Regions from separate parts of the Microbacterium sp. ZXT2-5 genome, predicted to be linked through region 2. Evidence: predicted binding sites of a transcription regulator. Region 2 holds the regulator's gene; each other region holds the start of a gene.
The links. The regulator HspR, encoded in region 2, represses chaperone genes until heat shock. The targets are predictions, from matches to a motif close to AAGTTGAGTCNNNNNGACTCAACTT.
Positions count from the first base shown of each region.

Region 1: ACZBH1_RS09990 (Hsp20/alpha crystallin family protein) is a predicted target of HspR. The motif match lies at 6,942-6,966, and genes of this name have one in related genera.
Region 3: ACZBH1_RS12695 (ATP-dependent Clp protease ATP-binding subunit) is a predicted target of HspR. The motif match lies at 6,581-6,605, and genes of this name have one in related genera.

Region 1 covers NZ_JBUZWD010000001.1:2,282,596-2,292,841, forward strand. The annotation lists gene ACZBH1_RS09940 (hypothetical protein) at 1-58, opposite strand, end outside; gene ACZBH1_RS09945 (SMP-30/gluconolactonase/LRE family protein) at 291-1,154, opposite strand; gene ACZBH1_RS09950 (class I SAM-dependent methyltransferase) at 1,190-2,080, opposite strand; gene ACZBH1_RS09955 (cation diffusion facilitator family transporter) at 2,400-3,377, opposite strand; gene ACZBH1_RS09960 (transglycosylase SLT domain-containing protein) at 3,374-3,841, opposite strand; gene ACZBH1_RS09965 (dodecin family protein) at 4,039-4,245, shown strand; gene ACZBH1_RS09970 (hypothetical protein) at 4,276-4,464, opposite strand; gene ACZBH1_RS09975 (hypothetical protein) at 4,528-4,695, opposite strand; gene ACZBH1_RS09980 (VOC family protein) at 4,806-5,174, shown strand; gene ACZBH1_RS09985 (L-serine ammonia-lyase, iron-sulfur-dependent, subunit alpha) at 5,278-6,879, shown strand; gene ACZBH1_RS09990 (Hsp20/alpha crystallin family protein) at 6,988-7,446, shown strand; gene ACZBH1_RS09995 (low temperature requirement protein A) at 7,558-8,751, opposite strand; gene ACZBH1_RS10000 (thymidine kinase) at 8,779-9,363, opposite strand; gene ACZBH1_RS10005 (ABC transporter ATP-binding protein) at 9,471-10,246, shown strand, end outside.
Region 2 covers NZ_JBUZWD010000001.1:1,622,004-1,632,249, forward strand. The annotation lists gene ACZBH1_RS07080 (MFS transporter) at 1-264, shown strand, start outside; gene ACZBH1_RS07085 (cation:proton antiporter regulatory subunit) at 338-826, shown strand; gene ACZBH1_RS07090 (cation:proton antiporter) at 828-2,027, shown strand; gene dnaK (molecular chaperone DnaK) at 2,233-4,104, shown strand; gene ACZBH1_RS07100 (nucleotide exchange factor GrpE) at 4,107-4,733, shown strand; gene ACZBH1_RS07105 (DnaJ C-terminal domain-containing protein) at 4,752-5,750, shown strand; gene ACZBH1_RS07110 (heat shock protein transcriptional repressor HspR) at 5,782-6,261, shown strand; gene ACZBH1_RS07115 (hypothetical protein) at 6,271-6,918, opposite strand; gene ACZBH1_RS07120 (MmcQ/YjbR family DNA-binding protein) at 7,069-7,482, shown strand; gene ACZBH1_RS07125 (DUF2252 domain-containing protein) at 7,597-8,991, opposite strand; gene ACZBH1_RS07130 (AI-2E family transporter) at 9,103-10,200, shown strand; gene ACZBH1_RS07135 (DUF998 domain-containing protein) at 10,237-10,246, shown strand, end outside.
Region 3 covers NZ_JBUZWD010000001.1:2,834,601-2,844,846, reverse strand. The annotation lists gene ACZBH1_RS12720 (ATP-dependent DNA ligase) at 1-20, opposite strand, end outside; gene ACZBH1_RS12715 (endonuclease/exonuclease/phosphatase family protein) at 166-1,413, shown strand; gene ACZBH1_RS12710 (LLM class flavin-dependent oxidoreductase) at 1,423-2,193, opposite strand; gene ACZBH1_RS12705 (LLM class flavin-dependent oxidoreductase) at 2,190-3,062, opposite strand; gene ACZBH1_RS12700 (DUF72 domain-containing protein) at 3,190-3,909, shown strand; gene ACZBH1_RS12695 (ATP-dependent Clp protease ATP-binding subunit) at 4,009-6,567, opposite strand; gene ACZBH1_RS12690 (DUF3817 domain-containing protein) at 6,675-7,139, opposite strand; gene ACZBH1_RS12685 (MarR family winged helix-turn-helix transcriptional regulator) at 7,164-7,601, opposite strand; gene ACZBH1_RS12680 (class I SAM-dependent methyltransferase) at 7,694-8,803, shown strand; gene ACZBH1_RS12675 (hypothetical protein) at 8,807-9,469, opposite strand; gene ACZBH1_RS12670 (elongation factor G) at 9,621-10,246, opposite strand, start outside.

The DNA.
Region 1 (10,246 bases), 660 kb from region 2:
CGGCAGCGGCGGAAGGGATGTCGGTCGACCGCTTGATGATCTCGTTGTCTGCGCTCATACCAAGTAGTGTCCGGATCGGGCCGAGACGGTTCACGATGCATCGTGCCACCGACTGCGGTCGCTCACGAGGGTCCATCGCCGACCCCGGCGATCGTAGGCTGCGGTCCCCTTCGTCCTTGGACATGGCCGGCGACCGCCGTCTGTGACCAGCCCAGGGATCAGATATCCCCGACGTGCCAGGTCGCCCCCAACCACGACGATCCGCATAGTGGACCTCGCGGTCCTCGGCGTTACAGGTGGATGTGGATGCGGTAGAGGCTGGTGGATGCGGTGATGTAAAGCGTCGTACCGTCCTCGCCGCCGAAGCAGACGTTGGACACGATCTCGGGAACGGGGATCGCGCCGACACGGGCACCCTCCGCATCGAAGACGACGACGCCGGTGGCGCTGGATGCCCAGACGCGCCCGCGGGCGTCGACGCGCAGGCCGTCGCACACTCCGTCCTCGATCAGCGCGAAGGTGTCTCCCTGATCGCATGCGCCGTCGTGCACGCGGTAGCGGCGGATGTGGTGGGGGACGCCCGGCTGCGTGGCCCCTGCCGTGTCCGACACGTAGAGGACCGTCTCGTCCGGTGAGAACGCGAGTCCGTTCGGATGCACCATATCGGTGATCACCGGCCGCAGCTCTCCCATCCGCTCGTCGAAGCGGAACACGAAGCATCCTTCGTACTCGGGCGCCGCGGCGTGTCCTTCGTGATCGGAAAGGATGCCGTAGGGCGGATCGGTGAACCAGATCGCGCCGTCCGAAGCGACCACCACGTCGTTCGGCGAATTGAAGCGCACACCGTCCCACCGATCGACGATCGGCGTCACGACCCCGTCGACGTCGCGCTCGATCCGGCGCAGTCCGTGCGAGCACTGCACGACCCGACCCTCGAGATCGAGGGTCCGACCGTTCGTGAACTCGACTCCGGCTCGATACACGTCTACGCCCCCGGTCGCGGCGTCGAACTGCAGGATCCTGTCGTTCGGGATATCGCTCCAGCGCACGGCTCCAGCATCCGGGAGCCAGACCGGTCCCTCGGCCCACGCCATACCGGTGTACAGGCGCTCCAGCTGTGCACCCGGCTGAATCAGAGGCGTGGTCTCGGTCATTCCAGGGTCAACTCTCCCGGGGGCAGGGCGCAGGCTCAAGACGCAGGCTGAGCGAAGTGCAGAAGGAGCAGCTGCGGACGGCCGGAGACCGCGCGCGCCGCGTCAGGTACGTATGCCAACAGGGACCATGGCCACGCCGGCCAGTCGCCGATCTCGGCGCTCGGCCTCGGCAGCGGCGAGTCGTCCCAGTGGAGGGCGGGCTCCTCGACGGCGCGCAGCTCGAGTCCCGCGGCGAGCGCGGCCCGAAGATAGTCGCCGAGGGGATGCCGGAATGCCGGGGCTAGGCGGCGCTCGCCGTCGGGTCCCAGACCCTTGATGCCCGAGCCGATCGTGGTGAGCTCGCGATGCACGTCTGAGATGAGGAGCGCGCCACCCGGGCGCAGCACGCGGGCGAACTCGGCGAACACCGGGCCGAGATCGCTGATGTGGACGAGCGCGAGCGCGCACACGACCACATCGACCGATCGGTCGGCGAGAGGCAGTCGATCGACTGATCCCAGGTGGAAGTCGCCCTCCGGGACACGCTCTCGAGCCAGTTCGAGCATGTCCTGTGACCCGTCGACGCCGATCACGATGTGGCCGAGGTCGGCGAGGATCCGCGCGAATCGGCCTGTGCCGCACGCGGCATCCAGGGCGACGCCACCCTCGCGGTGCGCCAGCCATTCGGTGATGACCGGCTCGTCGATCGCGAAGAGGCCACCGCCCGCATTCGCGTCGTAATCAGATGCTTGCTGCTGATAGGCGACGTCAGCGGCCACGCGCTCCGCGAGCACCCCACGATTCTGGAGTTTCCCGTCGGCGAGCAATCGGCGGATCTCGGCGACCCGGTCTTCGACGAAGGCTTGATCGTGGTCACCGGCCCATGCGTCGAGCAGAGCGGACCCTTCGATGCCGAGCAGATATGCAAGAGGGTCGTGATAGATCACGATCAAGGAGCGTAGCCAGCGCCACGCGCGCAGACCAAGGCACGGCTACTTCCTTCGGGCACCCGTTGAGGGAGATCAACGGCCGCAGCGCACGCATGTCCGTCGGGTAGCGCGCATACGTGGCGATCGCCGGTCGAGGGCCGAGCCGGCGAATCCAGGCAGCCTCCCCAGTGCGGAGCGCTCAGGTGCGAGGCCGTTGAGCATTGCGACTGCCACGATCGGCGCCAGGGCCCCTCTTCTTGTTTCTGCTGCAGGTCGCCTCCCTTCTTGTTCCTCATGCCGTCCGGCTGCTGCCATGCGGTCGAGTGGCGGGACCGGGTCAGACGGCCGGTTCCGGCTGCACGACATCCGGGAGTTCGGGGACGAGCACGAGCACGATGTCCTGGACTTTCCAGTCGATCTCGATGCACGCGAGCCGGGCGCTCTCGAGGTGATCCATCGAAGGCGGCTGACCCTCGCGCGGGACGACGAACGCCTCGATGTGGAACACGTGCCCCTCGTCGCGCGTACGGCACCCCGCTTCGGCGACCCACGGCAGTCCGCGAAGGTACTTCTCCACCTCTCGGCCGACGGGGTGCGGCTTCTTGTCGTCGAAGGTGGTCGCGCGCTCATCCATCAGGTCGAGGGTCGCGGCGCGCAGATTGCGGAAGCCGTCGTGGAGGATGCTCCCGGAGATGAAGAGTGCGGCGACGTAGTCGAGCCACCAGAGCCCGATGCCGACGCCGGCGACGCCCACGATGGAACCGGCCGCTGTCATCCAGTCGGCCTTGTTCATGTCGGCGTCGGCGTAGAGCACCTTGTTGTGCAGCTCGCGTGCGAGCTTCAGCTTTGCCCGCCCGATGATGACGGGTGGCACGGCGATGACGGCCATGACGCCGATCATCAGCCACCCGAGCCAGATCACCTGGCCGAACAGCACGACGGTTCCGATCGTCGGGTGCTCGCCGCGAAGGAGCCCCGTACCCGAATCGATGATGAGGAAGGTTCCCATCCCTGTGAGCGCCACCGCGGCCACGAGATGCCCGACCCCCACCGACCGGTGAAAGCCGTAGGGATGGTCGGGAGTGGGTGGCCTCCGGTTGATCCGTACCGCGATGAGGAAAGCGATCGGAGGGATGAATGACAGCAGGTCTTCGAGCCAGGCGGCCTTCATCGCCTGCGAGTTGCCGAGCACGAGGAACACGAGGATGACACTGACGGCGAGAAAGCCGATCGTGATCCACTCGAGCCGGATGGCCCGATGCAGGACCTGGACCTGCTTCTCAGGCAGCTTGGTCCTGCCGAAGCTGATGCTCATCGCAACCTCGCAGCCTCGTGCGTGAGGAAGGTCTCGAGGCTGGTGAGGAACGCGTTCTCGCCCATCGGGACCAGCATCACGAGCTTGTGCCTCTTCCCGTCCTCGTCGGTGAATTCGCCGTACGGCCTCGTCACGCCCGCTTTGTCCGCCCACGGCGTGGCATCAGTCAGCCCGCCGATCACGAGATCGACATCCTCCCGCTCCAGCGCCCGCACCAGTGCCTCTTCGGAGCCGACCGTCCACTCGATCTCCGCGTCGACCGTCTCGGCGAACGACTCGACAAGCGCAGCCTCTGAGCCGGCCACCGCGTCTCCGGTGACGGAGGTGAAGTCGCCGTTGGGGGACACGCCGACGTTCAGGGTGCCGCCCGACACGCGATCCAATGTGCCTTGGGGATCCGCGGGAACGGCGGCGCATCCGGTCAGCAGGAGCAGCGATGTCGTCAGCGCCAGGACTCTCCGCATGACATCACGATAGGCGCGCGCCTACGAAGGCCCGGCGAGGCGCAACGAAGGCGGCGCGATCGTTCCCCGTCGACCTCATGATGCGGACGATCCCGGACCGCAGCCGGAAACGACGTCGCGCTGATCCTGAGGCCCCTTCCCTCGGCGCGTGCACGCGATCATCATGGACCTGTCCGCATCGAGCGATGGAGGTCGAGATGAGCGTCTACCGAGTGATCGATGTCGTCGGCACGAGTGCGTCCTCGTGGGAGGAGGCGGCCCGAGAGGCGATCACCACAGCGTCCGGGTCGCTCCACGACCTGCGCGTGGCGGAGGTCACGAAACAGGACGTCGTGGTCGGCGACGACGGCGCGCTGCTGTTCCGCACCCGGATCCAGCTCTCGTTCAAGTACGTGCCGGAGTAAGCCGGGCGTCACCATCAAGACCCCACGCGCTCACGACCGTGTTCGGTCATCGTGCGCGCTGTCGCGGTGATCCGCCACGTCCGGCTCCGCCCGCAGCAGGTCGGCGGCCTCCTCCTCGGGCCGAGGAGCGATGGTCTCGTCGAGTTCGATCTCCGGGATGTCCGGCTCGCCGGGCCCGGGCACCCGGTGTGCGGGTACGTGCTCATCGTGGACGGACATCGCAGCCCCCTTCGCGGAAGAAACCCAGCGTACGTCGACGCGCCCTGGCGGAGACGGCGCGCGCTACCTCCGCTGCTCGAAGATCCCTGCCGTGATCGGCACCGCGACCGCGCCGCAGACGATCAGCACGCCGAGCACGAACGCCGGTGCCGAGAGGATCGGCAGCGAGAACGAGATCCCCAACAGCACCATCCCGCCGATGAGCAGGATCAGATAGATGACGAACAGCATCGTCCACCTCCAGAGGTCGATTCCCTCCTGAATACTCCCCGATTCGCTCCGGCGCGAGGGGGGTTGCGTGCGGCCTGGCACGTCGCGTACGGGCGGGCCACAATGACGCCATGAGACTCGTGCAGGTCGCGCAGCACGCCGAGGATCTCGAGCGTGCTGCGGCCTTCTACTCCGCACTGCTCGAAGCGCCTGCAACCGCTGTCTTCGATCCGCCCGGGCTCCTCTTCTTCGACCTCGACGGGGTGCGGCTCCTGCTCGATCGCGCGGCCCCACCGTCTCTCCTCTACCTCCGCGTCGACGACGTCGACAGGGCACTCGAGCGGCTCGGGGGCCGCGCGGACGTGGTCTCGCCCCCGCACGTCATCTTCACGCACACCGACGACACGCTCGGGCCCGCCGGGCACGACGAGTGGCAGGCCTTCGTGAAGGACTCCGAGGGCAACACGGTGGGGCTCGTCTCGTTCCGGCCATCGGCGTGAGTCGACAGACTGCCTCGCGGAATCGCCGTGATGCGCGCATCGTGCTCCTATCGACTCGGTAACGCCCTGCAGATCGCACGGGGCGTGCTTTAGCCTGGTGGCGATGAGCGCCTACGTCTCGGCGTTCGAGCTGTTCTCCATCGGCGTAGGACCCTCGAGCTCCCACACGGTCGGCCCCATGCGGGCGGCCCACGACTTCGCCGAGCGGCTGCGCGCCTGCGGTGCGCTGCCCCGCGTGCGGCGGGTCACCTGCACGCTCTACGGCTCGCTCGGCGCGACCGGCATCGGCCACGGCACGCCGGACGCGGTGGTCGCAGGCCTGCAGGGACACGAACCCGAGACGGTGGATCCGGATGCCGTCCGTGCGGCGTGGAGCGGATGGCCCGACGGCGAGGCGCTCGCCGTCGCGGGCGTCCACGCCGTGCCGTTCCGGCGCGACGACGTCGTCTTCGCGCCGCGGACCAGGCTGCCCGCGCACGCGAACGCGATGACGCTGGAGGCGTGGGCATCCGCTGACGACGGCCCGGCACGCGCGCTGAGCGGTCCCGGCATCCGCGAGACCGGCGCGTCCGCCGCGACGGTCGAGATCGAGCCGGTGTCCGGTGCCGGCCTCATCGCCCGCGAGACGTACTACTCGGTCGGAGGCGGATTCATCCGCCGCGAGGGTGACCCGTCGACCGGCGCGGGCGCCACTGCGTCAGCGTCCGTGTACCCGATGGATTTCGACAGCGCCGAGCAGCTGCTGGCGCTGTGCGATGAGCGGGGCCTCACGATCGCCGAGGCCGCCCGCCTCAACGAGACGGCGCTTCGCAGCGAGGAGCAGGTCGCCGAGGGGCTGGACGCCATCTGGGATGCGATGGCCGCCTGCGTCCAGGCCGGTCTGCGCGCCGACGGCGTGCTGCCGGGCATGCTGGGCGTGAAGCGGCGTGCCGCTGCCATCCGCGCACAGCTCGAGACGGCGGAAGCGGACGGTCGCCGCGAACTCCCGGGGGAGTGGCTCGGTGCCTTCGCGCTCGCGGTCAACGAGGAGAACGCCGCCGGTGGCCGCGTGGTGACCGCGCCCACGAACGGCGCCGCGGGGATCGTGCCCGCCGTGGCGATGTACTGGTGGCGCTTCCTCGCCGATTCGGGGCTCGGCGCCGGCAACGCGGTCACCCCGTACGGCGAGCTCGTCGGCAGCGCCCTCCTCGGCTACCACGGGCATGCCGCCGCGCCCGAGGCGATCGCCGGGTGGGACGAGCGCGAGGTCGCCGAGGCGAACCGTCGCCGCGGCATCCGTCGGTATCTCCTCACCGCGACGGCGCTCGGCTCTCTCTTCAAGGCGAACGCGTCGATCTCGGGGGCCGAGGGCGGCTGCCAGGCCGAGGTCGGGTCGGCGTGCGCGATGGCCGCCGGTGGGCTCACCGCCGTGATGGGCGGCACCAACCGCCAGATCGAGAACGCGGCCGAGATCGCGATGGAGCACCATCTCGGCCTCACCTGCGACCCGGTCGGCGGGCTGGTGCAGATTCCGTGCATCGAGCGCAACGCGATCGCGGCGTCCACCGCCGTCACTGCGGCGCGGCTCGCGCTGCGCGGTGACGGCTCGCACTACGTCTCGCTCGATGCCGTGGTCGAGACGATGCGGCAGACGGGGATCGACATGTCGCACAAGTACAAGGAGACCAGCGAGGGCGGGCTCGCGGTCAACGTTATCGAGTGCTGACGCGTTCGTTCACGGCGAACAGCGGACCTAGCACTCGCACCCTTCGAGTGCTAATCTGTGATTAGTTGAGTCGACTCGACTCAACTCCAAGAACGAGAGGAGACAACCATGGCTACGTATGACCCGTTCCGTGATCTCGATCGTCTGGCGTCGAGTCTCTTCGACACGCGACGCGGCCCGCGCCGCATGCCGATGGACCTGTACCGCGATGGCGACCACTACGTCCTGACCGCCGATCTGCCGGGCATCGACCCGGGATCCGTCGACATCGACGTGGACGGCCAGCTCTTGACCATCCGCGCCGAGCGCACCCTCCACAGCGGCGAAGACGTCAAGTGGATCACCCGTGAGCGCGAGGCCGCGAGCTTCCTGCGGCAGCTCAACCTCGGCCAGGGGATCGACACCGACAGCATCTCCGCCAGCTACAACAACGGCGTGCTGAGCGTCACGATCCCCGTCAGCGAGAAGGCGAAGCCGCGCAAGGTCGAGGTGATGACCGAGGGGTCGTCGCCCACCATCCAGGCGCACGAGTCCACCTCGGACGCGCCGCAGCCCATCGAGCAGTGACCGGCTGAGCCGCACACGATCGACGGATGCCTCGTCCCCACGCCGGGGACGGGGCATCCCGTCTTTCCGCACGGCCCGGGAGCGAGGCCGCAGCAGCCGGTCCGGGCCCGCTCAGCCTCCGCTGCGGCGGCCGCGGCGGACGCGATCGAGCGTCTCGCCCGCGGCGACTCCGGCGAGCACGACGGAGGCGGCGACGGTGAGCCACAGCGCACCGATCCCGCCCGAGGCCAGCGCCACCGCGCCGACGACCAGCAGCGCCGCGATGCCCGCGAGCTGGGCACGCGCCCACCGCTGCTCGAGCACGCGCCGGAAGAGGACGCAGCCGATCAGGAACAGCAGCGGGCCCAGCAGCACGGCGACCGTGGACGCGAAGCCGGCTGCCCGCGGATGGGCGAGGGCCTCCTTGTCGCCCACGCTCAGCGCGACGATCCCGCCGATGATGGCGAGGTGGATCCAGGTATACGCCGTCCGCGCGAGGCGGCCGGGCTCGTCGGCCGCCTCGATCGCCTCCGAGCCCAAGCGCTCGCCGTGATCGAAGTAGATCCACCAGATGGCGGCCGCGGCGGCGAACGCCGCCGCCATGGCGATGATGGACTCGGCCGATGACTCCTTCGCCACGAAGGCGAACCCGGTGACCAGGAGCCCCTCGCCCAGGGCGATGAGGACGAACAGGGCCGTGCGCTCGGCGATATGGGGCCCGGAGAGGTCCCAGGCGCCGATGAGCACGCGGCCGCGTCCGGGAACGGGGAAGCCGAGGATGGTGCCGAGGAGCTCCACGGCGAGGGCGGCCGCCCAGAGCGGCAGCTGCCACCACAGCGGCAGCAGTGCCCCGGCGATCCACAGGCCCGCGGCCACAGCCGTCCAGACCAGCACCAGCGTGAAGTCGTGCGACACCTGGCGGTCATGGCGACGCGTCGCCCACACGATGAACGCCGTGCGGCCGATCTGCAGCACGACGTAGGCGAGGGCGAATGCCCACGCCCGCTCGCCGAACGCCTCCGCGATCGCCACGCTCATCACCAGGGCCACGAAGGCGAGGCCGATCACCACGCCGCGCACGGGCAGCGCGACGGGGTCGAGCCAGTTCGTGACCCACGTGGTCGAGACCCACGCCCACCACAGGGCGCACACCATGATCACGCCCTCGAGCAGGCCCGCCGGATTCTGGTGCTCGGCGAGATAGCTCGACAGCTGCGTCAGGGCGAACACGAAGACGAGGTCGAAGAAGAGCTCGACATAGGTGACGCGGTCGGCGCGCGGCGAGTCGGTCGGGCGCATCACATCGCGCGCCAGCCCAAAGGTCATGCCTCATCCTGGCACTGCGGCCCTCGTTCACCGGCTCCCGCGGCCGGTGAAATGCCGGCGGCAGCGGGCCTGATAGGACTCGATGCCGCCGATCTGCGCGCGGGTCGGGATCCTTGCGTCACCGGCATCCGCTGCCGAGATCCGCTGATGGAATGCGGCGTCCTCCCCGCACACGGCGCACACCGCGGTCAGCTTGATCACGTCCTCGGCGATCGCCATCAGCGACGGGAGGGGCTCGAAGGGCTCCCCGTCGAACGTGACGCACAAGCCCGACACCACGACGTCCACGCCGTCGGCGACCAGCCCGTCCACGGCGCCGACGAGCTCGGGACCGAAGAACTGCGCCTCGTCGACGGCGACGAGATCCAGGTCCCTGCCGCGCACGGCGGACACGAGCCCGGCGACGTCGGCGACCGGCCTCGACGCCACGCTGAGTCCCGAATGGGAGCTGACCTGACCCTCGCCGCGCCGATCGTCGAGCGCATGGCTGAGCACCTCGACCGACAGCCCGGCGATGCGCGCGCGGCGGACCCGCCGCAGCAGCTCCTCGGACTTGCCGGCGAACATCGGACCGGCCACCACCTGCAGCCTGGCCTGGTTGCGTGTGTGCATGGCGCCCACCCTACGGCCGTCCATCACCGGACGCGGTGCCCGGACTCCGGGCCTGCGTCTCCGGACCTCTTGACGGCGTGCCGCCGCGGGGTCACTGTTCACACGTGATGAATATGCCTGCAGCGGATGCCGTCACGGTGCGCGGGCTGCACGTGAGGCGCGGCACCACCGAGGTCTTCAGGGACCTTCATCTCGAAGTTCCGCGCGGAGAGATCACGGGCCTTCTGGGACCGTCCGGCTGCGGCAAGACCACACTGATGCGCGCGATCGTGGGCGTGCAGAAGGTCGAGGGCGGCACCGTCACCGTGCTGGGGGAGCCGGCCGGATCGGCGGCGCTGCGCCGGCGGGTGTCGTACGACACTCAGGCGGCCTCGGTCTACGGCGACCTCACCATCCGGCAGAACATGCGGTACTTCGCCCGGCTCGTCGGCGCCCACCGCTCGGACGTCGACCGCGTCATCGAGCAGGTCGGGCTCGCCGACCAGCGCGATCAGACCATCGACTCCCTCAGCGGCGGCCAGGAGACGCGGGTCTCGCTCGGTGTGGCGATGCTCGGCGCGCCGGAGCTCCTCGTGCTGGACGAGCCGACGGTGGGCCTGGACCCGCTGCTGCGCGCCGAGCTCTGGGACGTCTTCCGCGCACTCGCCGACGCAGGGGCGACGCTCATCGTGTCGAGTCACGTCATGGACGAGGCGCTGCGGTGCGACCGGCTGGTGCTGATGAGGGCAGGGCGCATCATCGCCGACACGACCCCCGGCGGTCTGCTCGCCGACACCGGAGAGACGGATCCGGATGCCGCGTTCCTCGCGCTCGTCCAGCAGGACGCGCTGCGGCGGGCGCAGGACGCCCCGGCCGACGCCCACGAAGGCCACGCCCTGACCCG
Region 2 (10,246 bases):
GCGCAGCAGCAGGAGCAGGTGGCCACCGTGCTGGAGGAGGACGCGCAGCTCATGTCCAACTCCGGCCTGGAAGAGCTCCTGGCCGACGAGCCGCCGGAGGCCGCCGACGAGGTGATCCGCATCAACACGGAGGCTCGCCACATCGCGCTCCAGGTCGCGCTCCTCATCCCGATCCTCGCGACCGTGCTGGGCGTGCTCAACGCGCTCCGCATGCGACGCCTGCCGGACCCGAAGCCGACGGGCGCCGAGACGCTCCTGGCCTGACGCGGTCCTGCGCCCGGCCTCCGCCGTGCGGGATCGTTCCCCGCGACCCCGGCCGCAGTGGAATCATGAGGGCATGTCCGTGCATGTGGAACGTGCAGAGCTGCCCGGGATCGGCGTGCGGCACGACCTCGAGACGAACGCCGGTCGCCGGCTTTCGGTCGTCACCTTCCGCGACGGCGGGCGCGAGCTCGCCATCGCCGACGAGCGAGATCCCGACCGTACTGCGCAGCGCGTCGCGATGACCGACGAGGAGGCCACCGCCCTGTCGGAAGTCCTCGGCGGTTCGGTGATCCTCACCCAGCTCGCGGGGCTGAGGGAGCAGATCGACGGGCTCTCGACGGCCAACATCACGCTGCGGGCCGACAGCCCCTTCGCCGGCCGCCGGCTCGGCGACACCCGGGCGCGCACCGTGACCCGGTGCTCGATCGTGGCGATCGTCCGGGGCGGCGGCGTGCTTCCGGCGCCCGGTCCGGCCGACCTCCTGCTGGTGGGCGACACGGTCGTCGCCGTCGGCACGCCCGACGGCCTCGAGCATCTCGCGCGCATCATCGACGGGGTGTGACATGGACGACGGAGCGCTCGTTCTCATCGAGATCGGCGCGCTCCTCCTCGGCATCGCCCTGCTCGGCCGGCTCGCGGGCAGGATCGGCATCTCTCCGATCCCGCTCATCCTCCTGGCGGGACTCGCGTTCGGAGAGGGAGGCCTCCTCCCGTTCAGCGCGGGCGAGGAGTTCATCGAGGTCGGCGCGGAGATCGGCGTCATCCTCCTGCTCCTGCTGCTCGGGCTGGAGTACACCGCAGACGAGCTGTTCGGCAATCTCCGCCGCTCCCGCCGTGCCGGCGTCCTGGACGCGGTGCTGGGCGCGGCGCCCGGGGCCCTCGCCGCGCTGATCCTCGGCTGGGGGCCGGTGGCCGCGCTCGCACTGGCGGGCATCACGTGGGTCTCGTCGTCGGGGGTGATCGCGCGGATGCTGCAGGACCTGGGGCGCCTCGCGAACCGCGAGACCCCCGTCGTGCTGTCGATCCTCGTCATCGAGGATCTCGCGATGGCGTTCTACCTGCCGATCCTCACGGCGGTGCTCATCGGCCTGGACCCGGGGGCGGCGGTCGTGACCGTCGTCGTCTCCCTCGCCGCGGTGACCCTGATCCTGTACATCGCGCTGCGCCACGGCAAGGTCGTCTCGCGCCTGGTGTGGTCCCGCAACGCCGAGGTGCTGCTGCTCTCGGTGCTCGGGCTCACGCTCATCGTCGCGGGGCTCGCGGCCCAGGCGAACGTGTCGGCCGCGGTCGGGGCCTTCCTCGTCGGCATCGCGATCTCCGGACCCGTCGCCGCCCACGCCCACCGGCTGCTGTCGCCGCTGCGGGACCTGTTCGCCTCGGTGTTCTTCCTGTTCTTCGGCCTGTCCACCGATCCGGCCGACCTCGTCGCCGTCCTCATCCCTGCGGCCGTGCTCGCGGTCGTGACGATGGCGACGAAGGTCCTGACCGGATACCGGGCGGCGCGGGCGGTGGGCATCGCCGAGGCCGGCCGATGGCGGGCGGGCTTCGCGCTGACCCCGCGCGGGGAGTTCTCGATCGTCATCGCGGGGCTCGCCGTCGGCGCCGGAGTCGACAGGTCGCTCGCTGCGTTCGCGACGGCCTACGTGCTGATCACGATGATCGCGGGCCCGCTCCTGGCGCGGGTCCCCGACGCCGCGTGGTTCGCGGCATGGACGGGGCGCGTGCAGACGAACCGCCGGGCGTCCGGGGCGAGGGCATCCTGACCTGCGCACACCCCGATGCGCCGCGTGTCGCCGAGTGAACTTGAGTCCATCCGTATCAAGTTTGATTTGACGGATGCCGGCACCCGGCGTATGGTTGAGCCATCGCGACTCAACCCTCACGTTCGAGCGGTCGAGGGTGCGAGAAGGCTTCCCGTAAACCCCGGGTGGCGGCATCCGTCTCCACCCACACGAAGGAGAGAAACACATGGCACGTGCTGTTGGAATCGACCTCGGTACGACCAACTCGGTCGTGAGCGTCCTCGAGGGCGGCGAGCCCAAGGTCATCGCGAACGCCGAGGGCTTCCGCACGACCCCGTCGGTCGTCGCGTTCACCAAGGACGGCGAGGTGCTCGTCGGCGAGACCGCCAAGCGCCAGGCCGTCACCAACGTCGACCGCACCGTCTCGTCGGTCAAGCGCCACATGGGCACCGACTGGGGCTTCGACGTCGACGGCAAGCGCTGGACGCCGCAGGAGATCTCGGCGCGCATCCTCCAGAAGCTCAAGCGCGACGCCGAGCAGTACCTCGGCGACACGGTGACGGATGCCGTCATCACCGTCCCCGCGTACTTCAACGACGCCGAGCGCCAGGCCACGAAGGAGGCCGGGGAGATCTCGGGCCTGAACGTGCTGCGCATCATCAACGAGCCCACCGCCGCGGCCCTCGCGTACGGACTCGACAAGGGCAAGGAGGACGAGCTCATCCTCGTCTTCGACCTCGGTGGCGGGACCTTCGACGTCTCCCTGCTCGAGGTGGGCAAGGACGACGACTTCTCGACCATCCAGGTGCGCGCCACGGCCGGTGACAACCGCCTCGGCGGCGACGACTGGGACCAGCGTGTCGTCGACTACCTGATCAAGCAGTTCAAGGACACCACCGGCGTCGACGTCTCGGGCGACAAGATCGCGCTGCAGCGTCTGAAGGAGGCCGCCGAGCAGGCGAAGAAGGAGCTCTCCTCGTCGACGAGCACCTCCGTGAACCTGCCGTACCTCTCGCTCACGGACTCCGGCCCGGTGTCGCTCAGCGAGACGATCACGCGCGCGAAGTTCGAGGACCTCACCAAGGACCTGCTCGACCGCACTAAGAAGCCGTTCGAGGACGTCATCCGCGAGGCCGGCATCAAGGTCGGCGACATCGACCACGTCGTGCTCGTCGGCGGCTCGACCCGCATGCCCGCCGTGTCGGAGCTGGTCAAGAAGGAGACCGGCGGCCAGGAGCCCAACAAGGGCGTGAACCCGGACGAGGTCGTCGCCGTGGGCGCTGCCCTCCAGGCCGGCGTCCTCAAGGGCGAGCGCAAGGACGTCCTGCTCATCGACGTCACACCCCTGAGCCTCGGCATCGAGACCAAGGGCGGCATCATGACCAAGCTCATCGAGCGCAACACCGCCATTCCGACCAAGCGCTCGGAGACCTTCACGACCGCCGACGACAACCAGCCGTCGGTCGCGATCCAGGTCTTCCAGGGCGAGCGCGAGTTCACCCGCGACAACAAGCCGCTGGGCACGTTCGAGCTGACCGGCATCGCGCCGGCGCCGCGCGGCATCCCGCAGATCGAGGTCACCTTCGACATCGACGCGAACGGCATCGTCCACGTGTCGGCGAAGGACAAGGGCACCGGCAAGGAGCAGTCGATGACGATCACCGGCGGCTCGTCGCTGCCGAAGGACGACATCGAGCGGATGGTGCGCGAGGCCGAGGAGCACGCGGCCGAGGACAAGAAGCGCCGTGAGGCCGCCGAGATCCGCAACCAGGCCGAGACGCTGTCGTACTCGATCGAGAAGCTCATCAAGGAGAACGAGGACAAGCTCCCCGCCGAGGTGAAGGCCGAGGTGCAGGGCGACGTCGACGCGCTGAAGACCGCTCTGGCGGGCGAGGACGACGACGCCGTGAAGACCGCGTTCGACAAGCTCTCGCAGTCGCAGACGAAGCTGGGCGAGGCCATCTACGCCTCGAGCCAGGCCTCGCAGCCGACCGATGCCCCGACCGACGCGCCGGCCGGCGACCAGCAGGACCAGGCGACCTCCGATGAGGATGTCGTCGACGCCGAGGTCGTCGAAGACGAGGACGAGAAGAAGTAATCATGGCGAACAAGGACCACAATCCCGACCCGGTCGAAGAGCCGGAAGACGGCGGCGAGGTCCGGCCTGAGGGTGAGGGGCCGGAGGCGGACGCCTCCGGCCCCGCGCCGCAGGACGGGGGCGACGCCGACGGCGAAGAGCTGACCGTGGACGACATCCTGGGTGCGCAGCAGAACGCGGATGCCGCGGCCGAGGACGCCGTGATCGCCGACCTCGAGTCGCAGCTGCTGAACGATCTGAAGCGTTTGCAGGCGGAGTACGCCAACTACCGCCGCCGCACCGAGGAGCAGCGCGAGGTCGAGATCGAGCGCGCCAAGGGAGCGGTCGCGAAGGGCCTGCTGCCCGTGCTCGACGACCTCGACCGTGCCGAGAAGCACGGCGACCTCGAGGAGGGCTCGCCGTTCGCGGCGATCGCCGAGAAGCTCCGCGGCGTCGCCGAGCGGATCGGGCTCAGCACCTACGGTGCGTCCGGCGAGGTGTTCGACCCGCAGCAGCACGAGGCGATCTTCCAGGCGCCGACCCCGGGTGTGACCGAGACGACGATCCTCGAGGTCGTCGAGATCGGCTATCGGCTCGGCTCGGTGGAACTGCGTCCGGCGAAGGTCGTCGTCGCTGTGCCGGCCGAGTAGCACCGGAGAGGGGCATCCATGGCCAGTCAGGACTGGTTCGACAAGGACTTCTACTCGGTGCTCGGCGTCGCCAAGGACGTCAGCGAGGCGGACCTGAAGAAGACGTACCGCAAGCTCGCCCGCCGGTATCACCCCGACTCCAACCAGGGTGACGCGGCCGCCGAGGCGAAGTTCAAGGAGGTCAGCGAGGCGTACTCGGTGCTCTCCGACCCCGAGCAGCGCAAGGAGTACGACCAGATCCGCGCAATGGGCTCGGGTGCCCGCTTCACCGCGGGCGGCCAGGGGGGCGCGGGGGGCTTCGAGGATGTCTTCTCGATGTTCAACCAGGGCCGCGGTGCCCGGTACCAGTCGGCCGAGGACTTCGACGACATCTTCGCGATGTTCAATCAGCAGCAGCGCGGCACCGGGTTCGGCACGGGCCGGTTCGGGCAGCCGAGCGGGGGCTTCCGCGGCTACGGCGGCCCGACCCGGGGCGCCGACGTCACGGCGCGCACGACGATCGACTTCATCACGGCGACCAAGGGCGAGACGATCACGCTCCAGGGCGACGACGGCAAGCCCTTCAAGGTGAAGATCCCGGCCGGCGTGTCCGACGGGCAGAAGATCCGGCTCCGCGGCCGCGGCCGCCCGTCGCCCGACGGCGGCGAGCACGGCGACGTCGTGGTGCAGGTGGCCGTGCGGCCGCATCCGGTCTTCACGCGGGAGGGCCTGAACCTCCGGGTGGTCGTGCCGGTGACGTTCACCGAGGCGACGCTGGGTGCGACCATCGAGGTGCCGACCCTCGGCGGCGACCCGGTGCGGCTGCGCGTCGCGCCGGGCACCCCCTCCGGCCGCGTGCTGCGGGTGAAGGGTCGCGGAGTGCAGACGAGCAAGGGCACCGGCGATCTGCTCGCCGAGGTGCAGGTGGCCGTGCCGTCGCACCTCGACGACGCCGCCCGCGAGGCGCTCGAGCGGTTCCAGAGCCTGGAGCCGAAGGAGAACCCGCGCGCCGACCTCATGACGAAGGCGCGGGGCTGACATCCTCGTTTCGGGACGTGAGGAGGTGACGATGATGACCGAGAACGAGATCGACGAGGATGCCCCGATCTTCGCGATCGCCGTCGCCGCCGAGCTGTCGGGCATGCACCCGCAGACGCTGCGTCAGTACGACCGGCTGGGTCTGGTCGTGCCCGCCCGCACGCAGGGCGGCTCCCGGCGGTACTCACTGCGCCACGTGGAGCAGCTTCGCGAGGTCGCGCGCATGTCGTCCGACGGCATCGGCCTTCCGGCGATCATGCGCATCCTCGAGCTCGAGAACCGCGTGCAGGAGCTCCACGGCCGCGTGCGCGACCTCGAGGACCGCATGCGCGCCGAGCTCGAGAAGCGTCCGGGTGCGCGCGTCTTCGCGGCCGGCTCGACGGGCTCGGTGGTGACGCTGCGGCACGGCACCCGCGTGCGCCGGGCGACCGAGATCGTCGTGTGGCGCCCGCGCACACCGATCGCGCCGGCGACCGGCGATGCCGATCGGCCCGGCGGTCCGGCATCCTGAGCGGACGCCTCAGCGGCGGCTGGGGCGCAGCGCGCGCCAGATGATGAACGTGCCGGCGGCCACGATCGCCAGCGGCCAGGCGAGGTTCAGCACGAGGAGCCACTCCGACGCTCCCGCCAGCACGACGAGCGCGGCGATCGCGAGCGCCCCGGCAGGGATCAGCGCCCACCACCGGCGCGTCTGGCCGCCGGGCAGCAGCGCGACCAGGGCGAACGTCACGGCCGCGCCGGTCAGGAAGACGGCCCCGACGACGGGACCGCTCGCCGCCGCCGCGATGGCGGTGACGATCGAGAGCGTCAGCAGCACCCCGGCCGGGATGATCGCCCACCAGCGGCGGTGGTCTCGCAGGTAGATCGCCGCGAAGCCGACGCCGAGCAGGGCCAGCATCGGCACCTCGGTCCACTGGCCGAGTCCGTCGGGGTCGAGTTCCATCAGCGGTGTGACGGCGGCGCCGGCGAGCGCCGCACCGGGGATGGCGGCCCACCACGCGTCGGCGTCGGCGAAGAACACGAACCAGAACGCGCCGCTCGCCACGGCCAGCACAGCGGCCCAGACGGGGCCGGGGATCGTCGCCCACCCGGCGGTCTGGATGAACAGCAGCACGCCGGCGACGAGGACGACCGCGCCGAGGGTGATCTGCACGGGCAGGCGCTTCATGATGTGCCTCACTTCCGGATCGAGCCCGCGAGGGCTCCACCGCACACGCTACGAGCGTGCGGGTACGCCCGGGTGAGCCGAAAGTCCCGTGGTGTCCGTGCGCCGGTGCAGCCGGTTACGCCGAAGCCGCGGGTGCGACACCATGGGGGCATGGCGACCCTCGACGACGTGCGCGCCATCGCGCTCGACCTGCCGGAGGTGGTCGAGCGCGTCGACGGGCACCGCGGCGGGGCGACCTGGCGCACGCCGGCCGGCGCCTTCGTCTGGCAGCGCGGCCCGAGCCGGCGCGACCTCGAGCAGCTCGAGGCGCTCGGCCGCAGCTGGCCGGCGGGCGACATCGTGGGCGTGCGCACCGACGGACTCCAGGTGAAGGAGGCGCTGCTCGAGACGTATCCCGACGCGTTCTTCACCATCCCGCACTTCGACGGCTTTCCCGCGGTGCTCGTACGGCTCGACGCCGTCGCCGCCGATCACCTGCGCGAGGTGATCACCGACGCCTGGCTGCTCAAGGTCACCAAGCGCGTCGGGCGAGAGTGGCTCGATTCCCACCCGCCGTCGGCCTGACGCCGGGCACGGAATCGGAGGTTCTCGGCGACACGCCGGGCCGAGGCATCCGTGATCCGGCGTGTCTGCACAGACCTCCGACGCTGTGTACGCACGCCGCCGCCAGGGCCGCCGTCAGACCGCGTCGACGTTGCGGTGCCTGCGGAAGAGCTCCCAGTCGGCGTACGAGAGCGCGGCGTACGCGTACGCCCACTCCAGGATCGCCTCGCCCACGGCCTTGCCGCGGCCGACGTAGCCCGAGACCGTGGCCGCGTCGGGCGATTGCCCGTGCGCACGGGCGAGCGTCGCCGCGCACGCGTCGGCGTACCACCGGAAGGGGACGTCGTCGAGCGTGTCGATCTCGAAGCCGCCCTTCATGTCGTGGAACTGCCGCACGTAGAAGTCGCGCTGGGCCCCCTCCGGCGAGCGGCGCACGTGGCCGAGGAACGGGTCCGAGACGGCCTGCAGGATGCGCTGCATCGCCACGACGCGGCCGCCCTCGCCGTGCTGCTCGATGTAGCGGGTCACCCCGGGCGGCTGCTCGATCCCGCCGTGCTCGATGAGGACGCTGCGGCCGGCCTCCTTGCCCTGCAGGATGAGCACCCCGTCGTCGCCGTCCTGCATCGACAGCAGGAAGCAGCGCGTGCCGACGCTGCCGACGCCCACCACCCGCAGCGACACGTCCGAGAGCGAGTACTTCTGGAGGAGGGCGCGGATGTCGACGCTCACCGACTCGCGGAACTGGTCGAGCACGCTCAGCACGCGGCCCTCCATCAGCGCGCCGACGTGCGTCATGGTGGGCGGCGACTCGACGAACACGATGCGCCCGTCGTCGTCGAACGTGGTGAGCTTCCGGGCGGCGCGCTTGCCGGTGCGCCGCTCGGCGTCGCGGACGGCGCCGGCGATGACGTCGCGGGTCTCGGCGTCCGCGGCCTCCTCGGCCGCGAGCGCATCGAACCGGTCGTAGTAGCGCTTCAGCGGGCTGCGCTTGGCGCCGGCGCGGAGCGACCGTGCGTAGGTGCGCACCGCCTCGAGCGCCGCGTCGCGGATCACCCGGTCGTCGCGCGACGTCGACTGGCCGGCGATGACGATGCTCGTGACCAGGCGCTTGAGGTCCCACTCCCAGGGCGCCCACGCGGCCTCGTCGAAGTCGTTCAGGTCGAACACGAGGGTGCGCTGCGGCGACCCGTACAGGCCGAAGTTGGCCACGTGCGCGTCGCCGCACGACCCGACGAGCAGATCGGTGCTCGGTGAGCGGCCGAGGTCTGCCGCCATGAGCGCCGCGGTGCCGCGATAGAACGCGAACGGGTTCGCCGCCATGCGCTCCGTGCGGATCGGGACCAGCTCGGGAACGCGCGTCTCGTCCTGCGCGTCGAGGATCCCCATCGGATCGCGCTCGCCGGTCGGCAGGACGGCCAGGGACTCGCGCGGCGTCCGCTCGCGCGCCGCACGGCCGTCGTCGAGGTGCTGCTGCAGCGATCGCGGGGCCGCCCAGCTCTGGGCGATCGGGCTCGTCTCGGTCAGTGACATGCGCTCAGTGTGGCATCACCGGACGCATGCGCGACAGGGAGCGCGGCCCGGCGCCCACGATGCGAGCGCGCCGTTCCCGCCGCGGTGCGAAGACCTCGGTACCCTGACGCCGTGACCCGCGCTGCGCCACCCGCCCCGCCGGCACCCGTGCTGTCGCCGGGTGCGAGGGTGCTGATCGTGCTGGCGGCGTCCGTGATCGTGCTCGCGGGCGTGTACTTCGCGCGCGAGCTGGTCGGGCCGCTCGCGCTGGGCATCGTGCTCGTCGTGATCTGCGAGCCCGTCCGCCGCCCGCTCGATCGCCGCGGCTGGCCGCGGTGGGCGGGCACCACCGCAGTCATCCTCGTCGCCTACCTGGTGCTGGCGCTGATGGGACTGCTGCTGTGGGTGGCCGGCGCGGAGTTCGCGCAGCTCGTCAGGGACTACCTCGACCAGCTGCGTGGCGGCGTCGACGACTTCCGCGCCTGGCTCGCGTCGGCAGGGCTCGCCCAGGAGGCGACGGATGCCGCGGCCTCCGTCCTCGATCCGCAGGCGCTCGTGCAGCTCTTCTCGAGTTTCGGGGGGACGGTGCTCGCCGTCCTGACGGCGCTCTTCTTCGTCGTCTCGTACATCATCTTCACGGGGGCCGACGCGGCACGGTATCGCGACGCGGAGCGCGTGTTCGGCGCCGAGCGCCGACCGGTGCTCGCGCGGGTCCGGCGCCTGAACCGCGGCATCCGTCGCTACTACGTCGTGAACGCGTCGTTCGGCGCCGTCGTGGCGATCATCGACGGACTTGCCCTGTGGGCCTTGGGCGTGCCGGCGCCGATCGTGTGGGCGGTGCTGGCGTTCGTGACGAACTTCATCCCGAACATCGGCTTCGTCCTGGGCCTGATCCCGCCCGCGGTGCTCGCGTTCGTCGTGGGCGGCTGGCCGCTGCTGCTCGCGGTGATCGCGGTCTACAGCGTCGTCAACGTCGTGCTGCAGGTGCTCGTGCAGCCGAAGTTCGTCAGCGACGCCGTGGACCTCAGCCTCACGCTGAGCTTCTTCTCGGTGATCTTCTGGACCTTCGTCATCGGCCCGCTCGGCGCGATCCTGTCCATCCCGCTCACGCTCTTCGTCCGGGCGCTCGTCCTCGAGGGCGACCCCGGCTCGCTATGGTTGCGCTGGCTCTCCGGCGACCGCACCGCGACCCCCGCCGCCGCGGCGCGAGACGCCGCTTCTCCTTCCTGACCCGACCGCTCGCCCACCTCGCACCCGGAGGCAGTCATGACCCAGA
Region 3 (10,246 bases), 1.2 Mb from region 2:
ACGAGATCGTTGAGCAGCACCCCCGCATTGTCGCACCGTCCTCCGACAGTCCTCGCGCGCATCCGCGCGGACGCTTCCTCGGGTGTTCTTCCGCTGGTCACCTCCCGCGCCTAGCGTGGAGGCGGTATCCCCACCGTCACAGGATCTCGCCCCGAAGGAGCCCCGATGTCGACTCGACTCCGCGGCACGCTCGCCGTCGCCGCCGCTCTCGCCCTCGCCGCCACCGGCGCGGCGCCCGCCGTCGCGGCGCCCGGATCCCCGGGTCGCCCCGTCCAGGACGAGACCCTGCGGGTGGCGACCTTCAACCTCTCGCTGAACCGCGCGAACGCCGGCGACCTGGTCACGGATCTGTCCACCGGCGCGAACGCGCAGGCGCGGACCGTGGCCGAGATCATCCAGCGGGCGGATCCCGACGTCGTCCTCCTCAACGAGTTCGACTACGTCGAGGGCGGCATCGCGGTCGACCTGTTCCGCGAGAACTACCTCGAAGTCGGCCAGCAGGGTGCCGACCCCGTCGAGTATCCCTACGCGTTCGTCGCGCCGTCCAACACCGGCATCCCGAGCGGGTTCGACCTGAACAACAACGGCGCGGTCGGCGGCGGCGACGACGCGTTCGGCTTCGGCGCCTTCCCCGGCCAGTACGGGATGGTCGTGCTCTCGAAGCATCCGATCGTGGCCGACGACGTGCGCACCTTCCAGGGCTTCCTCTGGAAGGACATGCCCGGCGCTCTCCTGCCCGACGACCCCGCGACGGCCGCGCCCGCCGACTGGTACTCGCCGGAGGAGCTCGCGGTGTTCCGGCTGTCGAGCAAGTCGCACTGGGACGTCCCGGTGCAGGTGGGCGATCAGACCGTCCACGTGCTCGCATCCCACCCGACGCCGCCCACGTTCGACAGCACGGAGGACCGCAACGGACGCCGGAACCACGACGAGATCCGGTTCTGGGCCGACTACGTCACCCCTGGCCAGGGGCGCTACATCTATGACGATGAGGGTGTGCGCGGCGGCCTCTCACCCGCCGAGTCGTTCGTGATCCTCGGCGACCAGAACGCGGACCCGCTGGACGGAGACTCGGTCGACGCCGCGATCGACCAGCTGCTCGGCAACCGTCGCATCCAGGATCCGCTGCCGGCGTCGGCGGGGGCCGTCGAGGCGGCCGCGCTGCAGGGCGGCGCCAACGGCACCCACCGCGGCGACCCGCGCTACGACACCGCCGACTTCGCCGACACGGCACCGGGCAACCTGCGCGCGGACTACGTGCTTCCCTCGCGTCAGCTCGGCATCGCCGATGCGGGGGTGTTCTGGCCCGTGCAGGCCGACCCGCTGTCGGCGCTGACCGGCGTCTTCCCCTTCCCGAGCAGCGACCACCGCCTGGTGTGGGTCGACCTCGAGGTCCCGCGTACGGGACGCTGACCGGTTCGTTCAGGTCGCGGCGGTCGCCGCGACCTGAACGAACCGCTCGTACGCCGCCGGGGACTCCTCGGCCACGATCGCCCGGAGCACCACCTCGTCGACGTGAGGACGGTACGCCGCGAGGCCGTCGGCGACGGCGTCCGGACGCAGCACCGTCGCGCCGGCGTCGATGCCGAGCCGCTCGAGGTTCGCCGCATACGCCGGAAACCCCGCGTAGCGCGCCGTCTCGGCCTCCAGCCGCGGGATCGCCGCGTCCTCGACAGCGGTCCGCACGTACAGCGCGACGTGGGCGTCGGACGCGCGCCCGTGGGCTTCGGCCGCCTGTTCGCGCGCCGCCTCGGGCGTGAGCCAGCTCAGGAGCAGACCATCGGATGCCGTGGCCCCGAGCCGCCGCATCCGCGGGCCCAGCGCCCCGACGACGACGCGCGCGCGGGAGCCCTCGCGGAGCGCGGCGGCGGCGTCGCGCACCCGCGCGAGCGCGCCGACGGCGCCCGCGCCGGAGCCGATCCCCAGCACGAGCCGGTCGGCGGGCAGATCCAGCTCGGCGACGCGCTCGAGGATCTGCGCGGGCTCGCGCCGGTCGACGGGAAGCACCCCGGTCGCGAGGACCAGACGCTCCGACGCGCGAGCGGCCGCGGCGAGCACCTCCAGTGCATCGGAGCCCGGGGTGTCGTTGACCCACAGCGCGTGGAAGCCGGCGGCCTCGATCTGCGGTGCGAGGCGCGCAGCGAGATCGGCGCCGGCGGCCGCCGCGATCCCGATCGAGACGCGCGCGCTCACCGCCCGCGCTCCACGAGCCGGGCGACCTCTCCTGCGGCGGCGTAGAACTCCGGCATGCCGGTGCGCGACGCAGGGAGCAGGACCACCTCGTCGACGCCGGCGTCGAAGAACGCGCCCGCACCCGCCGCGACGGCCGCGGGATCCCCCCACAGGGCGCGCTCGGCGGGGTCGGGCTTGTCGCCGACGTCGGCGATCGCGCGGGCCTCGGCATCCGCCCCGAACGCCGTCACCACGTACGCGACGATGTCGTGCTCGCCGGCCCGGCCCGCGGTCATCCGCGCATCGCGGATCGCCGAGACGCGCTCGGCGACCTCCGTCGCGGTGTGTCCGGAATCGAGCACGGTGCCGTCGGCGACCTCTCCGCTCAACCGCACCGTCTTCGGACCCTCGGCTGCGGCGTACACGAGCGGCGGCGTCGCCGGCGGGTAGTCCAGCTGCACGCCGTCGAGCCGGACGTAGCAGCCGTCGACGTCGACGCGCTCGCCGGCAAGCAGGCTGCGCAGGACGGGCACGTACTCGCGCATGAGCGAGAGCGGCGAAGAGACGCGCGCGCCGACCTGACCCATCCACGGCAGCACCCCGTGACCGACGCCGGGCAGCAGCCGGCCGGGGAACAGCCGCTCGAGCGTCGCGATCTCCATCGCCGTCGCCGCGGCGTTGCGCAGCGGCATCGGCGCGATGCCGATCCCGACGCTCAGCCGTTCGGTCCACGCCAGTGCGGCCCCGACGGCGGCGAAGGCGGACAGTCGGAAGCAGTCCTCCCACACCCACAGCTCGGGGACGCCCGCGCGCTCGGCCGCCAGCACCGCGTCGCGGAACTCGTCGGGGGTGTGCGTGTACGGGTTGAAGATCGCGCCGATGCGGGTCATGGACCCACTCTGGCAGGCGGCGCCGACACCGCGCGATCACGCGGGCGGACAGCGCAGGGTCTACAAGCATCCCTGCCGGTTCGCAACCCGCTCCCGACGCGTCGAGGAGCACATGCATCCTGGGCACATGGCACGGATCGGGACGTCGGGCTGGGTCTACCCGCACTGGCGAGGTGTGCTCTACCACGGGGATCAGCGGGGGTGGCTGGACCAGTACGCCGCCGAGTTCGACGTCGTGGAGCTCAACGGCAGCTTCTACCGCTGGCCCGCCGACGCGCGCTTCGCCGCGTGGCGCGACCGGCTTCCCGAGGGGTTCGAGATGGCGGTCAAGGCGCCGCGGGGGCTGACCCATGCCCGGCGGCTGCTGGAGCCCGAGGTGTGGATCGATCGGGTCACGCGGGGCATGCACGAACTGGACGGGCGACGGGGCCCGCTGCTGGTCCAGCTCCATCCCGCGATGGAGCGCGACGACGCGCGGCTGGACCACTTCCTCTCGACTCTCCCGGCGTGGACCCGGCCCGCGATCGAATTCCGCCACCCGTCGTGGGTCGACGAGAACGTCTTCGGGATGCTGGAACGCCACGGCGCCGCCTACTGCGTCATGAGCGGGGCGCGGCTGCCGTGCGTCCTGCGGGCGACCGCGCACCTGGTCTACGTGCGCCTTCACGGCCCGGACCACAGGCACCTGTACCGCGGCTCGTACTCGGATGCCGACCTCGCGTGGTGGGCCGAGCGCATCCGCGAGTGGGAGGGCTCGGGTCACGAGGTGCACGCGTACTTCAACAACGACGGCGAGGGCCACGCGGTGCACAACGCGCGCACGCTGCGGAGGCTCCTGTCGGCGTGAGCCGCCGGCGCTTCCCGGCGCGGGGACGGGCTCCTCGCCGGCCGGACGACGAGAGGCGCCGTGCCCGACGGCACGGCGCCTCTCGGCCTGAGGGGTCCGCTATGCGGCCGCCGCGAACGCCGAACCGGCTGCGACGGACAATCCGTCCGCTGCGGCATCCACGGTGACGGTGCCGCCGTCGGCCAGCGCACCCGTCACGAACAGGTCCGCGATGCGGTCGTCGACCTCGCGCTGGATGAGCCGGCGCAGCGGGCGCGCGCCGTACTCGGGCTCGTAGCCGTGCTCGGCCAGCCACGCCACGGCGCCGTCGGTGACGATGAGGTCGACCTCGCGCCTGGCCAGACGCGACTCGGATGCCCCCAGCAGCAGGCGGACGATGCGCTCGAGCTGCGGCTTCTCGAGCTTGCGGAACAGCACGATCTCGTCGATGCGGTTGAGGAACTCGGGTCGCATCGCCTCGCGGAGCTTGCCGAACACGCGATCGCGCAGATCCTTCTCCGATCCGAAGCCGGTCGGACCGCCCCCGTCAGGGAGGAATCCGATGGCGCCGCCGCGCGAGGCGAGGAACTCCGAGCCGAGGTTGGACGTCATGACGATCACGGTGTTGCGGAAGTCGACCGTGCGGCCCTGTCCGTCGGTGAGGCGCCCGTCGTCGAGCACCTGCAGCAGCAGGTTGAACACGTCGGGGTGCGCCTTCTCGATCTCGTCAAACAGCACGATCGAGTACGGGTTGCGCCGCACGCGCTCGGTGAGCTGGCCGGCCTCGTCGTAGCCGACGTATCCGGGAGGCGCGCCGACCAGCCGCGACACCGTGTGCCGCTCGCCGAACTCGCTCATGTCGAAGCGGATGACGGCGCCCTCGTCGTCGAAGAGACTCGCCGCGAGCGCCTTGGCGAGCTCCGTCTTGCCGACGCCCGTCGGGCCGAGGAAGAGGAACGACCCGACCGGGCGCCGGGCGTCGCCCATGCCCGTGCGGTTGCGTCGCACCGCCTTGGCGACGGCGGTCACTGCGTCGTCCTGGCCGATCACACGGCCGTGCAGCTCGTCCTCGAGCGCCGCGAGGCGCTCCCGCTCGGTCTCGGTGAGGCGGTTCACCGGGATGCCGGTCGCACGGCTGATCACCGCGGCGATCTCCGGCTCGTCGACGATCGCATCCGCGCGGGTCGCGGCGCCGGCAGCGGTCGCCCGCTCGATCCGCCCCTGCACGTCGCCGATCTCGTCGCGGATGCGCGACGCCTCCTCATAGTGCTCGGCCGAGACGGCGGCGTTCTTGTCCGCCTCGAGGGTCGCCAGCCGCTCGATCAGACCGCTCACGTCGACCTGGGCGCCCAGGCGCAGCCGCAGCCGCGCACCGGCCTGGTCGATGAGGTCGATCGCCTTGTCGGGCAGGACGCGCTCGGTGAGATAGCGGTCGCTGAGCTCGACGGCGGCCCGCAGCGCCTCGTCGGTGTACACGATGCCGTGGTGCTCCTCGTACGCGGACTTGAGGCCCCGCAGGATGAGCACGGCGTCCTCGATCGAGGGCTCGCCCACCTTCACCGGCTGGAACCGGCGCTCCAGCGCCGGGTCCTTCTCGATGAGGCGGTACTCCTTGAGCGTGGTCGCACCGACGAGGTGCAGGTCGCCGCGCGCGAGCCGTGGCTTGAGGATGTTCCCCGCGTCCATGCCGCCGTCACCGGCGCCGCCCGCACCGACGACGGTGTGCACCTCGTCGATGAAGACGATCAGCTCGCCCTTGCGGGCGGCGATCTCGTCCATCGTCTTGGTGAGGCGCTCCTCGAAGTCGCCGCGGTAGCGCGTGCCCGCGAGCATCGCGGGCAGGTCGAGCGAGACCACGCGCCGGCCGAGCAGCTGCTCCGGCACCGCGCCGTCGACGATGGCCTGGGCGAGTCCCTCCACGATGGCGGTCTTGCCCACGCCGGCCTCGCCGACGAGCACGGGGTTGTTCTTGGTGCGGCGGCTCAGGATCTCGATCGTCTGCTCGATCTCGTCGGCCCGCCCGATCACCGGGTCGAGTTCGCCGGCCGCGGCGCGAGCCGTCAGGTCGGTGCCGTACGCGGCGAGCATGGGGGTGCCGGATGCCGCGGCATCCGTCTCGTCATCGCCGTCGGGTGCCGCGGACGGCGACACCGTCTCGCGGGCGCCCTGCGTGAGCGCCTCGGCGGTCACGCCGGCCCGTGCCAGGACCTGACCGGCAGGGGTGTCCTGCGCCAGCACCAGCGCGAAGAAGAGGTGCTCGGGGTCGACGTACGTCGAGCCGGATGAGCGCGCCACCTGGAAGGCGTGGAACAGGGCGCGCTGCACCGACGAGGTGACGACGGCCCCGTCGACGTCGGCAGCCGCCGACGCGGCGGGGAGGCGGTCCTCCGCGGCGCGCACGATCGCCGCGACGTCGGCGCCGATGCGACGGACCGCGTCCCGGGCCGGGGGCTCGGAGACGAGGACGCGCAGCACGTGGAGGGCGTCCAACTCGTGCTGGCCGCGCTCGAGCGCGTACCTGCCGGCGCGCTGGAGGAGCTCCTGCGTGCGGGCGCCGAGGTACCGGCTGAGATCGATGGAGCGCTCTGCGCGCGCACGCTCCCCCGCGAGGTAGCGTGCCAGGAACTCGTCGAACGAGCTCTCCTCGCCGCCGGCCTGTGGGGTGAAGTCTTCGGGCATTCCGTCTCTCCTGAACTTGAGTGGACGAGTATCAAGTCTTGAACTTGATACCTGCGATGTCAACTTCAACGCGAGCTCGGGCGCGGGCTATTCCCGGCGGTGACGGCTCAGTCGCGCCCGCCGGGCGGGCCGAGGATCAGCAGCACCACGAAGAGCGCGATCACCGCGAGCGCGATGAGCGCACCGAGAACCCACGGTCGCCGCAGGAACCAGCGCATCAGCCGGTCGAACCAGCTCGCGTCGCGCGGGTCATCGGTCTCCTCCAGCCGCCACGCTCCTGCCAGCCGTCCGGTGCGCTGCAGCCACAGCTCGGTCGGGATCGTCGCATAGGGGATCACGGCACTGACGAGTGCGACGGCGGTCGGGGCGACCCGCCACCGGTTGTTCAGCGCGACGAGGACGACCGTCGCCGCGTACGACAGGAAGATGAAGCCGTGGATGCCGCCGCCGATGGTGACGCCCGGCGCCCACCCCGTGGCGGCACGGGCGATGAGTCCGGCGATGAGGAGGGTCCAGGAGACGGCTTCCGCGATGGCGAGGAAGCGGAACAGGGAATGCGGGTTGCGAAACACACCTTCAGCGTAGCTGAAACTCCTTCAGGTTCCCTGAAGGCGTGGGGGGCGGTCCAACCCGTAGGGCTCCTCATGGAGTCCCTCGAGCGCGGTGGCGAGTTCCGGCGCGCCGTCCGCGAGGGCGGCGTCGAGCCTGGCCAGTCGCTCCTCGGCTGCCCGAAGCACCGCGCCGCCACGGTCGGTGACGCGAAGATCGGACGCCGCTCCGGCATGCGCGGTGGCGTCGGCGACGAGTCCGGCGTCCACGAGGGTCTGCACGGCGGTGTGCGCGGACTGCACCGTGATCTGAGAGCGGCGGGCGAGCTCGCTGAAGGAGATGCCCGGGGTCACGTCGATGTGCGCGAGCAGCCCGTACTTCCTGGTGGTGAGCCCGAGGTCGCGCAGCTGGGCGCCGAGGTGCTGGTCCCACACGCTCGCCACCGTCAGCAGCGCGATGACGGGGCTGAACGGACGCTCGGACACGGGCTAAATGCTAGCCCCCGGCGCGTCCGAGCGCCGCTCATCCGCGGCCGGGCGGCCGATCCATCCCACGCGGCGACCGATACCGTGGGACGGTGACGTTCTCGATCGACGGTCTGCGGCGGTGGCCCGACGTCGAGGCTCCCGATCTCCTGGCGGCGGATGCTGCGGACCGGCTGCTCCTCGACGAATCGGCCGCCGCCCGTCGCAGAGCCGACGCCGGCGAGCTCGTCGTCATCGGCGACGGCTACGGCGCCCTCACGCTGGGCGCAGCGGCCGAGGGGGCGCGCGGCGTCCGCGTCCACCAGGACCCGCTCACCGGCGAGCGGGCACTGGCCGCCAACGCCGCGCACTGCGGCCTGGGTGACGCCTTCTCGTCGCTGCCGCTGGACCCGGAGCTGGTGCGCGACGCGCGGGTCGTGCTGCTGCGCCTGCCGCGCTCCCTCGACGCCCTGCGCGACATCGCCGGGCTGGTCGCGGCGCACGCGGCCCGCGACGTGGAGGTCTACGCGGGCGGGCGGGTGAAGCACATGTCGCTCGCGATGAACGACGTCCTGCGCGAGCGATTCGCACGGCTGGACGTCAGCCACGCCCGCCAGAAGTCGCGGGTGCTCGTCGCCCGTGAGCCCCGCGGCGGCGCAGACCCAGAGCCTCGGATGCAGGTGCACGACGGCCTCGTCGTGTGCGCGTTCGGCGGCGCGTTCGCCGGCCCCTCGATCGACATCGGCACCCGGTTCCTCCTGGAGCATCTCCCCTTCGCAGACGATCGCGCGTCGCCGGCCATCGACTTCGCCTGCGGCACCGGCGTGATCGCCACCGCGCTCGCGCTGCGCAATCCAAAGCTGCGCGTGCTCGCGACGGACCAGTCCGCCGCCGCCGTGGCATCCGCCCTGGCCACGGCTGCCGCGAACTCCGTCGCGGACCGCGTCGAGGTGGTCCGCGACGACATGCTGCGTTCGCGGGCCGACCGCAGCGCTGCCTTCATCGCCCTCAACCCGCCCTTCCATTCCGGCTCAGCGGTGCACGAGGGCATCGCCCCGCTCATGTTCGCCGAGGCCGCCCGCGTGCTCCAGCCGGGCGGGCGGCTGTGGGCGGTGTGGAACTCCGGTCTGCGGTACCGCTCCGCACTCGAGCGCATCGTGGGCCCGACGACGCAGATCGGCCGGAATGCCAAGTTCACGGTCACCGCGTCGACGCGACGCTGAGGTCTACTCGTCCGGCGACGGCTCGGGCGCGGGCGTCGGGCCGAACAGCACCCACTCGCCGGCCGCGCACTGGTAGAACTGCACCGTCACAATGTCGATGAAGACATCTCCGTCCGTTGCGCAGGCGTCCGCGTCCGGTTCCGACGTGCCGAGCAGGACCTGGGTGCCGGGCGCACCCTGCTCCCCCTGCTCCCCCTGCTCCCCCTGCTCCCCCTGCTCGCCTTCCTCGCCCTGCTCGCCCTGCGGGCCGGCGGGGCCCTGGGCGCCCTCCGGGCCCTGCTCGCCGCTGAGGTTCTCAGCCGCCGCGTCCCGCAGGTTCGCCACGAAGGACCAGTCCTCCTGGAACAGATACAGGTCCGCGGTCAGGATGTCGATGTACACATCGCCTTCATACCCCTTGCCCGACTCCGGCGGTCCCGAGCCCGCCCGCACGGCGGAGCCCGCCGGCAGCACGTCGGCGAGCACCTCGTCGTACTCGGGCGTCGCGACGGTGGCGGAAGGCGACGGGGCGGGGTCCGCCGTGTCGACGCTCCTCGCCAGCCACGACCCGAGGAAGGCGGCGAAGAAGGACAGCAGCACGAACGCGAGGCCGAACCAGATCAGCGTTCCGCGCGTCACCGGCGCGGCGGTGGCCGCGTCGCCCTTGGATCCCGAGTCCATCTCCACGGCCCACTCCCCATTCCACCGCGTGCGACACCGGTCCGCAGGCTCCCACAGCCCGCGTCGATGTGACCACTGTAGGAACGCAGACGGCCCCGTGTCACGCGTTCGGCTTAATTCGCCTCCGGGCGCGTGCCGGTGCGGAGCGGGCGCCCCGTCAGCGCACCCCGTTGGCCGGCTCGTAACGCTCCGGCACGATCTCGAGCTCACCTTGGCCGGCAGTGAGCGAGCGCAGGTCGAGCACGTACCGGCGCAGTTCGGAGTCTGGGACCGTCGCCCTGATGCGGGCGCGGCCGTCGTCGCTGCGCTCGGTGGAACCGACGCGAGCCCTGCGGCCGGCGAGGTCGGTGAGAACCGGGCCCTGCAGTGTCGCCGGGACGGTGACGGTCACCCTCGAGACCGGCTCCAGCAGCACGGTGCCCGCCTGCGCCAGTGCCGCCTTCACCCCCAGCGATGCCGCCGTGCGGAACGCCATCTCGGACGAGTCGACCGAGTGCGCCTTGCCGTCGTAGAGCTCCACGCGCACGTCGACCACTGGATGCCCCTGCGGCCCTCCCGTCGCCAGCGCGTCACGGGCACCCCTCTCGACGGCGGGGATGTAGGAGCGGGGTACGGCACCGCCCACGACGGAGTCCTGGAACTCGAACCCGCCGCCGGGCGCCAGCGGCGAGACGCGCAACTGCACAACCGCGAACTGCCCGTGACCGCCCGACTGCTTCTTCAGCTTGCCCTCAGCGCTGGCCGTGCCCGCGATCGTCTCCCGGTAGGCGACCGGCGCCGGCG